One region of the Aerococcus sp. UMB1112A genome, then DNA from elsewhere that is predicted to be linked to it. Evidence: predicted binding sites of a transcription regulator. Region 1 holds the regulator's gene; the other holds the start of a gene.
What was found. Region 1 encodes HrcA, which represses chaperone genes, less so after heat shock. Its sites were predicted from a motif close to TTAGCACTCNNNNNNNNNGAGTGCTAA; they were not measured.

Region 1 (6,796 bases):
GGCTCGCCGGATCGATTACTTTTGAGATTTGATAGCGGTCAGGGAAACGCGCCTGGATAATCGAGAGATAGGCTTGGATGTGTTCTAATTCTTGGCTGATGCTAATTTTTTCATTGCGGGCCCCATTCAGATTGGCCCGGAAATAGTGGCTCAATTCAATCAGAAGTTGTCGGGCACGGTTGGGATCTAAGCGCACTAAGGAACTGATGGTGTTCATGGCATTGAAGAAGAAGTGGGGGTTGACCTGGGCTTGGAGCGACTTAATTTCGGCATCCTTCAAAAGCCGGGTGTTTTGGTCAGCAATTTTTAATTCGTATTGCATGGAGAGGATCTGGGAAAGCCCAAGGAGGATTTCTTCGATCAAGGGATTGGGTTCCGCATGGCTATTGAATTCTAGGATAAAAAGGCTGTGCAAGTCTTCCTTGACGAAGATGGGCAGGGAGAGGTAATCGCCGACTTGGATGAGCTGTCCAGCCTCGGCTTGGCCCTGGTAGGCTTGCCAAAAATCGCTGATTTGGTCACGGCTGAGGGCGAGTGACTTGGGATAGGCGTAGAGCTGGCTTTTGGGGCTATAGACGGCGATGGCTTGGAGGTCGAAGCTCTCATAGAGTTTAAGTGAAATGATCTCCGCGCTCTCTTGGGTCATTTGACTGGAGAAGTAGGGCAGGATCTTTTGAGTCACCAGGAAAATATCCTTGGTCTGGGAAATCTTTGCCCACTCTAAATCGCGCAAGCTCTGCTGGATAACGCTCAAAAAAAGCCAGACCCCTAGCCCATCCGTTACTAGCATAGGTAGAGCGATAAGTTGGAGGAGAGATTGGGCTTCCTGGCTAGAAGGAGAGAGGAGGGCAATGAGGGACAATTGGATTAGCTCCAAGCCCATGAGCGAAAGAGCAGCCTGGCGGACTTGGATAGCCTTGAGCGAACTGGGAAAAAACTGACCTAGATAGGCTGCTGCTAAGCCGATACAGAGGGAGGATGTCACATAGATATATGCCGTATCCCCACCTTGGAGCCAGCGGATTAAAGCCGATAGACCTGCAATGGGCAAGCTCAGGGCAAAGCCACCAACCAGACCTGCGATACCGATAATAACGACCCGGAAGTTAGCAATAGCAGAGCCCGCCTGGATGGACCAGGTGTGGACGGGGACAATCTCCCTTGAGGCAAGGATTTCAATCCCAGAAATATTGGCAAAGACGGTGAAGGCAGCAAAGACGACCAATAAGACCAGGTAGTCTTTTTTTGATTGACGGTTGACCAGGGCCTCCTTGAAGCGGGGAATATAGAGTAGGGCGTAGGCGAGAAGAACCATCAAGCCGGCCCGCTCCATCAACAGCATAAAAAGTTCAAGCATTTAACGAGCCTCTCTTCATGAAAAATAGTTGGGGTTTAGCAATTATATACACTATTGATCGATTTTCTTTAGCTATTGCTAAGTTTAACAGATTCTCCTAAAAGCGACTAGAGGCTGAAGATTGCCTCTTACAATTTTTAATTTTATCATTATAATAAGGATAAAGCGTTTTATTAGAAAGGAATGATTAGATGGTAAGAAAAGGATGGCGATTGCTTCTCCTGGTCTCCTTGGTCTTCTTATTAGGAGCCTGCCAGGGACAGAAGGGCCAACAGAAGGTATTAATTGGTTCTAAGGCTTCGGATGCTGAAATCTGGCGCTATATTGCTAAGTCGGATGCAGCTCAGGAGGCTGGTTTTGAAATTGAGGTTAAAGATTTTGTCGAAGGTCCAGTTCTCAATACAGCGACGGCTGAAGGGGAGGTTGATGTCAATGCCTTCCAGAATTTTGCCTACATGAATAGCTTCAACCAAGAACAAGGCGACTCCCTTGTAGCTCTGGGATCGACTTATTTTGAACCCATGGGCCTGTATTCCGCTAACTTGGACAAGTTGGAAGATCTGGACCAAGGGGCTCATATCGGCTTAGCAGACTATCCTTCTGACCAGTCCCGGGCCTTGCTCTTGCTTCAGGCAGCGGGCTTAATTGAGTTAAGTGATGAAGAGAAGAGCCTCTACAGTGTGGATGATATCCAGGCCAACCCCAAACAATTAAATTTTGACGTGATGAATGAGAATACCCTACCACGCAGCTTGACTGACCTAGATGCGGCCTGCATCGGCAACACGATTGCCATGGAAGCAGGCTTGGATCTAGAAGAGGATACGATCTATAAAGAAAGTGTCAATGACGATACTCTGGGCAGCGTCAATATCCTTGCGGTTGCCAAGGACCATCCCAATAAAGAAGCCCTTAAAAAACTTCTCGACCTCTACCATTCGGAGGATGTTCAAAATTTTGTTAAGGAAAAATTTAAAGGGACCAAACAGCCGGTTAAATTAGACCAGGAAGAAATTAAAGCAGCCAGTCAATACGAGAAGTAAGAGGCATTAACCAAAAGTCATGTTCAATTTGTTCATGACTTTTTTATTTAAAATGGACATCCCTAAGCTTATGAAACTAGGGCTTTTTTTAGCCTAAGTAGATAGTTTAGATCTTTGGTCTAGTGCACATATATTTTCTCTTGTTAAAAGATCAAAAAAATGTTTGACTATTGTTGACATTAATTTCTGAACATGATATATTATATGTGTTAGCAGTTGAAGTCGCCAAGTGCTAAAGAGGTGAGAACATGTTAACAGAAAGACAAATGCTGATCTTGCAGGCAGTGATCGATGCTCATGCGTCCCTTGCTGAGCCTGTGGGGTCCAAGGCCTTAGCTGATGACCCCCATATTAATGCAAGTTCGGCGACTATCCGTAATGAGATGAGTTATTTGGAGAAGCTTGGCTTGTTAACGAAGATGCATTCCTCTTCAGGACGAGTGCCGACTGAGTCAGGCTACCGCTATTATATCAATTATATTTTGCCCCGTTACGGGGGACTAATTGATCGCGGTTTAAGTCGAGACCAGGCTGAGCGGGTTGAAGAGATTTTTGCTTCGCCCTATACCCAGTTGGCAGATATAATTGCTCGGTCAACTGAGGCGATGGCTGAACTGACAAGTTACGTTGCTATCGCCTTGGGTCCTCAAGTAACCCACCATCGCTTAGCTGCCTTTCGGATTGTTGGCATGACACCACACAAGGCAATGGCGATTCTCATTACTGACCAAGAAGCTGTTGAAAATCAAGTCTTCACGATTCCTGAAGGATTGGACGAAGGCGCGCTTGACCAGCTTGTTCATTTGGTGAATGAAGAGCTGGTGGGACTCCCACTCTATGAAGTTGTCCTGCGTTTGCGCCAAGACTATATCCACTATTTGGATCGTTCGGTCCAACATTTACTTGAGAAAGAGTTACTCATTCAAAGCTTGCTGATGAAATTAAATGAAGAGAGGCTCAATATTCAAGGCACGGATAAGTTTTATCAAACATTATCGAAGAAAGACGAGATTGACCAAATCTTAAATCTTAATGCCTTATTGAGCGACCAAGATGTGGTCACCCAGCTAATCGAGGAACCCCAAACCGGTATTCAGATTCGCATCGGCAAGGAATTAGAAGATAAACGGCTCAAGCATATGAGTTTAATGACTTCAACAATTGGTGAAGAAGATCCTGCTAATCAAATTACATTTGCGATTCTCGGTCCAGAAACCATGTCTTACTTGCAGGTTGCCCAGCTTTTTAATGGGATGCGATCTGCCATTCGCAGGTATTTGGATGAGAGCAATGAATTAAGGCAAAATTAAAAAGGAGGCTTTACTCAAGTGTCAGATCAGGAAAAAGATTTCGAAAGAGAAGAAGAAAAAGAGAAAGTTTCTAATGAAGAAGTCGACGAACAAACTGAAACAAATGAAACAAATATAGAAAAAGAAGAAAGTCAAGCAGATCCGGTGGCTGAATTGGAAGATAAGATCGCGCAAAAAGATGATCAAATCTTACGTTTATCTGCTGAAATCAAAAATATCCAGCGCCGCAATGCTAACGAAAGACAAGATGCGGCCAAGTATCGGTCACAAAATTTGGCCCAAGCCATTCTTCCTTCCCTAGATAATTTGGAACGCGCCTTGGCTATTGAAGCTGATGACGAAGCGTCCAATAATCTGAAGAAGGGGGTTGAGATGGTCCACCAAAGCTTGCTTCAAGCCTTGAAGGCAGAAGGGGTTGAGGTGATCGATCCAGTCGGTGAAGCCTTTGACCCGAACTTCCACCAATCCGTTTCTTCTGTGCCTGCTGAAGAAGGTCAAGAAGCAGAAGAAATTGTTGAAGTTTACCAAAAAGGTTATGTCTTAAAGGACCGCGTCTTAAGACCTGCAATGGTTATCATTGCACAATAAAAAAAGACTAATGTTCACGCTATAGAGCGAATAATCGAAGAAAAGGAGATTTTACATTATGGCAAAAATTATTGGTATTGACTTAGGAACTACAAACTCAGCTGTCGCAGTACTTGAAGGTGGCGAACCTAAGATTATTCCAAACCCAGAAGGTAACCGGACGACACCATCTGTTGTATCCTTTAAAGATGGGGAATCATCTGTCGGTGAAGTAGCTAAACGTCAAATGGTTACCAACCCTAATTCAGTTGCATCCATCAAACGTCACATGGGTGAATCGGGTTACAAGGTTCACTTAAATGATAAGGATTATACCCCTGAAGAAATCTCTGCCATGATTCTTCAATACCTGAAGAAATATGCGGAAGACTACCTCGGCGAAACGGTAAGCAATGCCGTGATTACCGTTCCTGCTTACTTTAACGATGCCCAACGTCAAGCAACTAAAGATGCTGGTCAGATCGCTGGCTTGAAGGTTGACCGGATTGTTAACGAACCAACCGCAGCTGCCCTAGCTTATGGCTTAGACAAGACTGATTCTGAAGAACAAGTTCTCGTCTTTGACTTGGGTGGTGGGACTTTCGACGTTTCCATCCTTGAATTAGGCGATGGTGTCTTCGAAGTACTATCCACTGCAGGTGACAATGAACTTGGTGGGGATGACTTCGATAACAAGATTGTTGACTTCTTAGTTGAAGACTTTAAGAAGGAAAATGGGATTGACCTCTCATCTGACAAGATGGCTATGCAACGTCTAAAAGACGCCGCTGAAAAAGCTAAGAAAGACTTGTCAGGGGTTACTTCAACCCAAATCAGCTTACCTTTCATTTCAGCTGGTGAATCCGGTCCTCTACACTTAGAAACTACTTTAAGTCGGGCTAAGTTCAATGAATTAACGGCTGACCTGGTTGAACGGACGAAGAAACCTGTCCAACAAGCCTTAGCTGATGCTGGCCTTAAAGCTTCAGATATTGATGAAGTGATCTTAGTTGGGGGGTCTACCCGTATTCCAGCGGTTGTTGACGCCGTTAAACAACAAACAGGCAAAGATCCTAACCGTTCTGTTAACCCTGACGAAGTGGTTGCCATGGGTGCCGCTATCCAAGGTGGGGTAATTACAGGTGATGTGAAGGACGTTGTACTCTTAGACGTTACCCCATTATCACTGGGTATCGAAACCATGGGTGGTGTCTTCACCAAGTTAATCGACCGGAATACAACTATTCCAACTTCTAAATCTCAAGTCTTCTCAACTGCAGCTGATAACCAACCAGCCGTAGACATTCACGTTCTCCAAGGTGAACGTCCAATGGCAGAAGACAACAAGACTTTAGGACGCTTCCAATTAACTGATATCAACCCAGCCCCACGTGGTGTTCCACAAATCGAAGTTACTTTCGACATCGACAAGAACGGGATTGTTAACGTTAGCGCTAAGGATAAAGGCACAGGTAAGGAACAAGCCATCACTATCCAATCTAATTCCGGCTTAACCGAAGAAGAAATTGACCGGATGATGAAGGATGCTGAAGCTAACGCAGCTGAAGACGAAAAACGTAAAGAAGAAGCTGACTTGAAGAATGAAGTGGAACAATTGATCTTCCAAACTGAAAAAACCACTAAAGACGTGGAAGGCAAGGTTGACCAAGCTGAAATCGATAAGGCCAATAGCCTGAAAGATGAATTGAAGGCTGCCCAAGAAGCCAATAACTTGGATGACATGCGTGCTAAGAAAGATGAATTGAACGAAGTCCTTCAAAATCTAACGGTCCAACTTTACCAACAAGCTCAAGCAGAAGCTGACGCTCAAAATGGTGAAGAAGATGGCAAAAATGATGACGGCTCCGTTGACGCTGACTTTGAAGAAGTCGATAATGACTAATTAAGTTCGAGTTTATCCCCTGTTCTGCGCCAAGGGCAGGGGGTTTTCTTTTGAAAGTTAACAGATAAGAAGATGAGATAGGAGGGAAGCGCGTGGCAACACAACGTGATTATTACGATATTCTAGGCGTTTCTAAGGACGCTAGCCAAGCAGAAATAAAAAAAGCTTACCGCAAGCTATCTAAAAAATACCACCCTGATATCAGCGATGCTCCCGATGCTGAGGAAAAATTTAAAGAAATAACGGAAGCTTATGAAGTCTTGAGTGATGAACAGAAGCGGTCTCAGTATGATCAGTTTGGCCATGCCGGGGCTCAAGGCGGCTTTGGTGGCTTCGGAGGTGGCCAAAGTAGCTACCAATCTTATACGGGGTCCGACTTTGAAGATATCTTTTCCCAATTCTTTGGTGGAGGATCGAGCTTCGGCGGCTTCGGTGGTTTCTCATCTGGCCAAGCTCGCAATCCGAATGCTCCTCGCCAGGGGGATGACTTGCAGTACACCATTGACTTAAGCTTTAAGGAAGCCGTCTTTGGGGTTGAAAAGACCATTAAGTATAAGCGCGAGGAAGAGTGCCATGTTTGTAATGGTAAGGGGGCTAAGCCTGGTACGGCAGCCAA
Region 2 (6,796 bases), on a different contig from region 1:
TTTGGTCATAGGTCTTCAGCGCTTGTTCATAGCGGTCAGGGTCTTGGATGACAGCTTCATCGGCCAGGACCATGGCTGCTTCATTGGCCTGGTCAATCAAGGCCAAGTCTTCTGCAAAGACGCTCTTCATCTCTTCATAGACTGTCCGTTCGCTGTTGACAGCAGAGTGTTGGTCCATATAGGCAATCCGGGTTCCCTTGCGTTGGGAGACGGTACCTTGGTCTGGAGTCTCAATGCCCGCTAGGATCTTCAGTAGGGTCGATTTACCAGTACCGTTTCTACCGACTAGACCAATGCGACTGTTATCTTGAACTGTAATTTGAATGTCTTCAAAAAGGGTCTCAGCCCCAAAATGTCGGGCTAAATTGGAACCTTGTAAAAGAATCATTGTCTAGCCTCCTTCTAAAATACTATTCCTAGTTTAGCATAATTCTGCCATAGGGACGACTAACAAAATTTCGCTTAGATTGTGAAAGGCCTTGCAAAATTGACTTTATCCCTTAAAATAGACTTATGGTGTGCATAAAATAATTGAAATGAATATGAAGGAGCGATTCAATGGAACAAAGAAAATTAGTGAGCCGTCACTTAGAAGAAGTTGAAGTCGATGGCTTACGCTTCAAAGATCATAATAAAGATGGTCGAGTCAATCCTTATGAAGATTGGCGACTGAGTCCAGAAGAGCGAGCTAAGGACTTAGTCGGGCGGATGAATCTCCGCGAAAAAGCCGGTATGATGGTCCTTATCGACAAGCCCATGGGAATTTCAGCTGAAGAAGGTGAACCAACCAGCCATGATGGGGTCATCAATGAAGCCGATAAGGAGATCCAGTATCCCCATCCGAAGCACGAGTATCCGACTTCGACGCTTTTGGAAGACTTCCAAATCCGGCATATTATCTTAAGAGAGAATGCCGAGCCGGAAGAGATCGTGACCTGGGTCAATACTATGCAGGAGATGGTCGAGGAAAGTCGCTTAGGGATTCCCTTGCTGGTCTTATCCAATTCGAAGAATGAAAACAACGAAGCCGCTTTTAATGCAGAATCAGCGATTGGGCGCTTTACCCAATTTCCTGGCACCCTGGGTCTAGCAGCCACTCGCAATATGCCTTTGATCAAGGCCTTTGCTGAAATTGGTAAGCAAGAATTCTGGCACAACAATATCCGCAAGGGTTATATGTATATGGTAGATACCGCGACGGACCCCCGCTGGTTTAGGACTTCGGGAACCTTTGGCGAGAATCCCGAACAGATTTCAGAAATTGCTGAAACGATTATTCCTGTCTACCAAGGAGAGGACTTAGATGACCAGGGCGTTGCCCTCACCATCAAGCACTTCCCAGGTGGTGGTGCACGGGAGAATGGCTTCGACCCTCACTATGAAGAAGGGAAGTTTAATGTTTACCCAACTCCTAATAGTTTAGAGACCTATCACTTACCACCCTTCAAGGCAGCTATTAAGCACCAACCAAGCTCGATCATGCCTTACTATGCGATTCCTAGCCAGGAAAAATCCAACCTGCCCCAAGAACCCTTCCAAGCAGGTTTTGAAGAGGATGTTGCTTTTGCTTACAACCGCCAATTCCTCCAAGAGCTCTTGCGTGATGACCTAGGCTTTAAGGGCTATATCAACTCAGATACAGGGGTCTTGGATGCTTGTGCCTGGGGTGTTGAAGACCTAACTAAGCCGGAGCGGGTAGCTAAGATGCTCAAGGCGGGGACGAATATTGTCTCGGGGACCACAGAGGTTGAAGCCTTTGAGGAAGCCATGACCCAGGGCTTGGTCGACGAAGAGACAGTGAATGCCCGTTTGGAAGGCACTTTGAAGGAGCTTTTTGCTCTCGGCTTATTCGAGAATCCTTACCAAGATATTGACCAGGCAGAAGCTATCACCAATACGGAAGATAGCCGCGAGATAGCCTATCAGGCCCACCAGGAATCGGTGGTTCTCTTGAAGAATGACCAAGAGCTCTTGCCTTTGACTGAGGACAAGTTAGCGGGCAAAAAAGTTTATGCGGAAATCTTTACCAAGGTCTATAATGAAGAGGAAATGGCCAGCCGCCGCAAGCAAGGAATCTTCGGTAATACCGATGAACTGAACCAAGAATTACCAGAGCAGATTCGCAAGGCCTTCCCACAGATTGACCTGGTGACGGACTACCACGAAGCGGATATTGCCTTACTCTTCTTAGAACCAATCTCGGGTTCTTACTTCGAAGCCACTTCAGGCTATCTGGACTTACAGATCCACCAAGCAACCAACGTGGACCTCGACCGGGTGAAGGCCATCCAAGCAGCGGTTGACCATACGATTATTAACGTTAACCTCGACTTGCCATTTATCTTGGAAAATGTTGAGCCTTTAGCTGATGCCTTAACTGCCAGCTTCAATAGCTTTATCCAGGCCATCATTGATGTCTATACAGGGGCCTGCCCTGCCAAGGGGAAATTGCCTCTAACCCTACCTGCCAATGATGACGTGATTGCGGTTAATGATGAAGGCATTTGTGCCTCACCAAATGATGTACCAGGCTACGATAAGGACAAGTATATGGACCGCGCTTATGCCTATCAAGATAGTGCGGGAAATAGCTACACTTATGGTTTCGGCTTAAGCTTAAATTAAAGTTTTAGATTTGCTCCAAAGTCGAAATCCTGGTAAAATATTCCTATTCTATTTTTCACAATTGAACAAACAGGGGGGATTCTAGTGAAAAAGATACCAAAGGCAACAGCTAAACGCTTATCAATCTACTATCGATGCTTGAAGAATTTCAAGGCAATGGGGATGGACCGTGTCTCTTCCGAACAGATTTCTGATGCGGTAAAAGTGGACAGTGCCACCATCCGACGTGATTTTTCTTATTTTGGGACTTTAGGCAAACGGGGCTATGGTTATGAAATTGATCATTTAATTGAATTTTTCAGCCGCCTACTGAGCCAAGACCAGCTCACCATGGTCGCTCTGATCGGTGTGGGGAATTTGGGGAATGCCTTAATTTCTTATAATTTTAAGCAGTCAAACAATGTTCATATTAATGCCGCTTTTGATATTGACCCAGATAAGGTGGGGAAGATTCATGAGGGGGTTCCGATTTATAGTATGGACGAGTTAGTTGACCAATTGGAAGCGCGCCAGATCGATATCGTGATCTTGGCCGTACCAGGTCAGGCTGCTCAGAGTGTGGTGCCACAGCTTGAAGAAGCTGGCGTCAAGGGTATTTTGAATTTTTCGGCCAGCCGACTTAATGTTCCTAAAGATATTTTTGTCCAAACAGTTGACTTAGCTAATGAATTACAAACGCTGATCTACTACGTGACCAACCACTAAGGAGAAAAACTTTCTAGCCTAAAACGATCAAAAAAGTGCCTCAAAGGAGCCAAGTAGCTCTCTTTGGGGCACTTTTTGATTAATGGCTTTTAAGCCGACTTATCTGGTTTATAGATTTTTGATTCTCTGGTAGGCTCGAATTAATTGGATACTTTGGAAGATATCGTGGCTTGCTAAGAGAATATTAATGAAGGGAAGGAAGGACCAACCGTTTTCACTGACCATTGAAATAGCCAGGGAGAGGAAGAGACCAGCCAGGATGATTTTTAGCACAATATTCATGACTAGTGATTGTAAAGACATAGCAACACTCCTTTTTAATCTTGCATCGTAATATGTAATGTAACGAAAATATAGCTAAAAGACAAGTGAGATCAGCTATTTTGGCGGAAAATTTAAAGAAAGGCTAAAAGGTCAAAAAAAGTCAACAAAAGACTTGCATTCTAAAATAAAATGTTTTAAGATAATAAATGTAAGTTAGCACTTGGAAGTTGTGAGTGCTAACGATAAAAAGTGAATTGTTTTTGGAACTGATGGAGGAATGTGAATTATGTTAAAACCTTTAAATGAACGTGTGATTGTTCAGCTTGAAGAACAAGAAGAAAAAACAACGTCTGGTATTATACTACCATCTGCAGCCCAAGAAAAATCCCAAGTGGGACGTGTTATTGCAGTTGCAGATGAAACAGAAGATTTCACAAGTCCAGTTAAGAAAGATGACCTTGTCTTATTTGAAAAATATGCCGGCAATGAAGTGGAATATGCTGGTGAAAAATACCTCATCTTAAAGGCGAAAGATATTGTCGCTGTCATTGAAGACTAGATCAAAAATTAAATTTAAAGATTGAATCATTACTTGTGTATCGAGAGGAGCATGAATTTTAATGGCAAAAGATATTAAATTTTCAGAAGATGCCCGTCAAGCTTTAGTGCGCGGTGTGGACAAGTTAGCGAATACGGTGAAGATTACCTTGGGGCCTAAGGGACGTAACGTTGTCCTCGAACAAAGCTATGGTTCACCATTGATCACTAATGATGGGGTAACCATTGCTAAAGATATCGAATTAGAAGACCACTTCGAAAACATGGGGGCTAAATTAGTCGCTGAAGTAGCTTCTAAGACCAATGATGTAGCTGGTGACGGAACCACTACTGCAACAATCCTAACCCAAGCGATTGTTCGTGAAGGCTTGAAGAATGTGACCGCTGGTGCTAACCCTGTCGGCGTTCGCCGCGGGATTGACGAAGCAATCCGGACAGCTGTTGAAGGCTTGAAGGAAAACTCTGTTCAAGTGGAATCTCAAGATGCCATTGCTAACGTTGCCGCTATCTCATCAGGTGACCAAGAAGTCGGCAAGCTAATTGCTGAAGCTATGGGCAAGGTTGGCGAAGATGGTGTGATTACCATTGAAGACTCTAAGTCTATCGATACGACCTTAGATGTGGTTGAAGGGATGGAATTCGACCGCGGTTACCTCTCCCAATATATGGTAACAGACAATGAAAAAATGGAAGCCAGCTTGGAAAATCCTTACATTCTCTTAACAGACCGTAAGATTTCAAATATCCAAGATATCCTTCCTCTTCTTGAACAAATCTTACAACAAGGTAGCCCACTGCTCTTAATTGCTGATGATGTAGATGGGGAAGCTCTCCCAACCCTAGTACTGAACAAATTACGCGGGACCATGAATGTGGTTGCTGTTAAAGCACCAGGTTTCGGCGACCGTCGTAAAGAAATGCTAGAAGACTTAGCTGTCTTAACGGGTGGTCAAGTGATCTCTGAAGATCTCGGCTTAGAATTGAAAGACGCAACCATCAACCATTTAGGTAAGGCTGGTAGCGTTACTGTAACCAAGGACCACACCACAGTTGTTGAAGGTGGCGGCAATAAGGAACAATTAGAACAACGTATTGCCTTAATCCGTAAACAAATCGAAGAAAGCACATCTGACTATGACCGTGAAAAACTCCAAGAACGCTTAGCTAAATTAGCTGGTGGGGTAGCCGTTGTTAAAGTCGGTGCCGCAACTGAATCTGAACAAAAAGAACGTAAACTCCGCATTGAAGATGCCTTGAATGCAACCCGTGCAGCAGTTGAAGAAGGTATCGTTGCTGGTGGGGGTACTGCTCTCATGAACGTTCAAGAAAAAGTTGAAAAAGCAACCGAAGAGCTGGAAGGTGACGCCGCAACAGGTGCTCGGATTGTAGCCCGCGCCTTGGAAGAACCTCTCCGCCAAATTGTTGAAAATGCTGGCTTAGAAGGCTCAGTTATTGTGGAACGCCTCCGTTCTAAAGACCTAGGTATTGGTTTCAATGCCCAAAACAATGAATGGGTAGATATGATTGAAGCTGGGATTGTTGACCCAACTAAGGTAACGCGTTCAGCCCTACAAAATGCTGGCTCAGTTGCAGGCCTTATCCTCTCAACAGAAAGTGTTGTTGCGGATAAACCAGAACTAGAAGCACCAGCAGTTGACCCAAGTGCTATGGCTGGTGGCATGTACTAAGCCACTGATTAAAGAAGAAGCAAGAACTCTCAGAAGAGGGTTCTTGTTTTTTACTTATAACTACAAATACCAAAAACTTTTCGAGTCGTTTGGCTTGAAATTTCGAAACTGAACTATTATCATAGAAGTATAAGATAAATTATTAAGTCAAAAGTATAAAAGAAAGAAGGAGATTTATTTTATGGCAAAATATGGTGTAGTTTTAGGTTCAATCCGTAAGAATTCATTTTCTGAAGCAATTGCAAAAGGATTAGTGGCAGGTTTACCAAGTGACGCTGAAGTGACCTTTATCGAAACGGCTGACCTTCCACTCTATAGCCAAGACTATGATGAAGCAGCTGAACAACCTGCTGAATATACACGTTTCCGTGATGAAGTGCGCGCTCAAGATGCTATTATCTTCGTCACACCTGAACACAACCGTAGCATTCCAGCGAGCTTGAAGAATGCGATCGACTTAGGTTCTCGTCCATATGGTTCAAGCGTTTGGGAAGGCAAGCCAGCTCTTGTTGCCTCACAATCACCAGCAGGTATCGGTGGTGCTATCGCTAACCATACCCTCCGTCAATCTTTAGTCTTCTTAGATATGCCTGTTATGCAACAACCTGAACTTTACATTGGGAACTCTGCTGACTACATCGGTGAAAACGGTGAAATTACAGCAGAAGATACCAAAGAATTCTTAGCAAGTGCTGGTAAAGCCTTCGCTGAATTCGCAGGAAAATTTATCTAAGCTAAGTTTCAATTCAGACTTCAAGAGGCTGAGACAGATGTCCCAGCCTCTTTTTAAATAGCGAACTTTTTTCAAAAACATGGTCCAAAAGTCAGGCCTGACATCCACTTCATGCAGGGTGTGAGGGCTGGCGGGGGAAATAGACCTCTGGAGCAAAGATCCAGAGAAGACTGAAGGTCTTCGGCGAATCTTTGTGAAGAAGACCTATTTCTGCCAGTCTGAA

Region 2: a site for HrcA is predicted at 3,808-3,834, ahead of QP860_RS09250 (co-chaperone GroES). Genes of this name have one in related genera too.

The regions. Positions count from the first base shown of each region.
Region 1 is NZ_JASPDS010000002.1:63,096-69,891, reverse strand. It holds gene QP860_RS01505 (LytS/YhcK type 5TM receptor domain-containing protein) at 1-1,357, opposite strand, end outside; gene QP860_RS01500 (MetQ/NlpA family ABC transporter substrate-binding protein) at 1,549-2,400, shown strand; gene hrcA (heat-inducible transcriptional repressor HrcA) at 2,649-3,710, shown strand; gene grpE (nucleotide exchange factor GrpE) at 3,729-4,298, shown strand; gene dnaK (molecular chaperone DnaK) at 4,357-6,180, shown strand; gene dnaJ (molecular chaperone DnaJ) at 6,273-6,796, shown strand, end outside.
Region 2 is NZ_JASPDS010000022.1:5,111-11,906, forward strand. It holds gene QP860_RS09230 (ABC-F family ATP-binding cassette domain-containing protein) at 1-388, opposite strand, end outside; gene QP860_RS09235 (glycoside hydrolase family 3 protein) at 559-2,625, shown strand; gene QP860_RS09240 (redox-sensing transcriptional repressor Rex) at 2,704-3,330, shown strand; gene QP860_RS09245 (hypothetical protein) at 3,439-3,633, opposite strand; gene QP860_RS09250 (co-chaperone GroES) at 3,881-4,153, shown strand; gene groL (chaperonin GroEL) at 4,215-5,840, shown strand; gene QP860_RS09260 (NADPH-dependent FMN reductase) at 6,022-6,573, shown strand.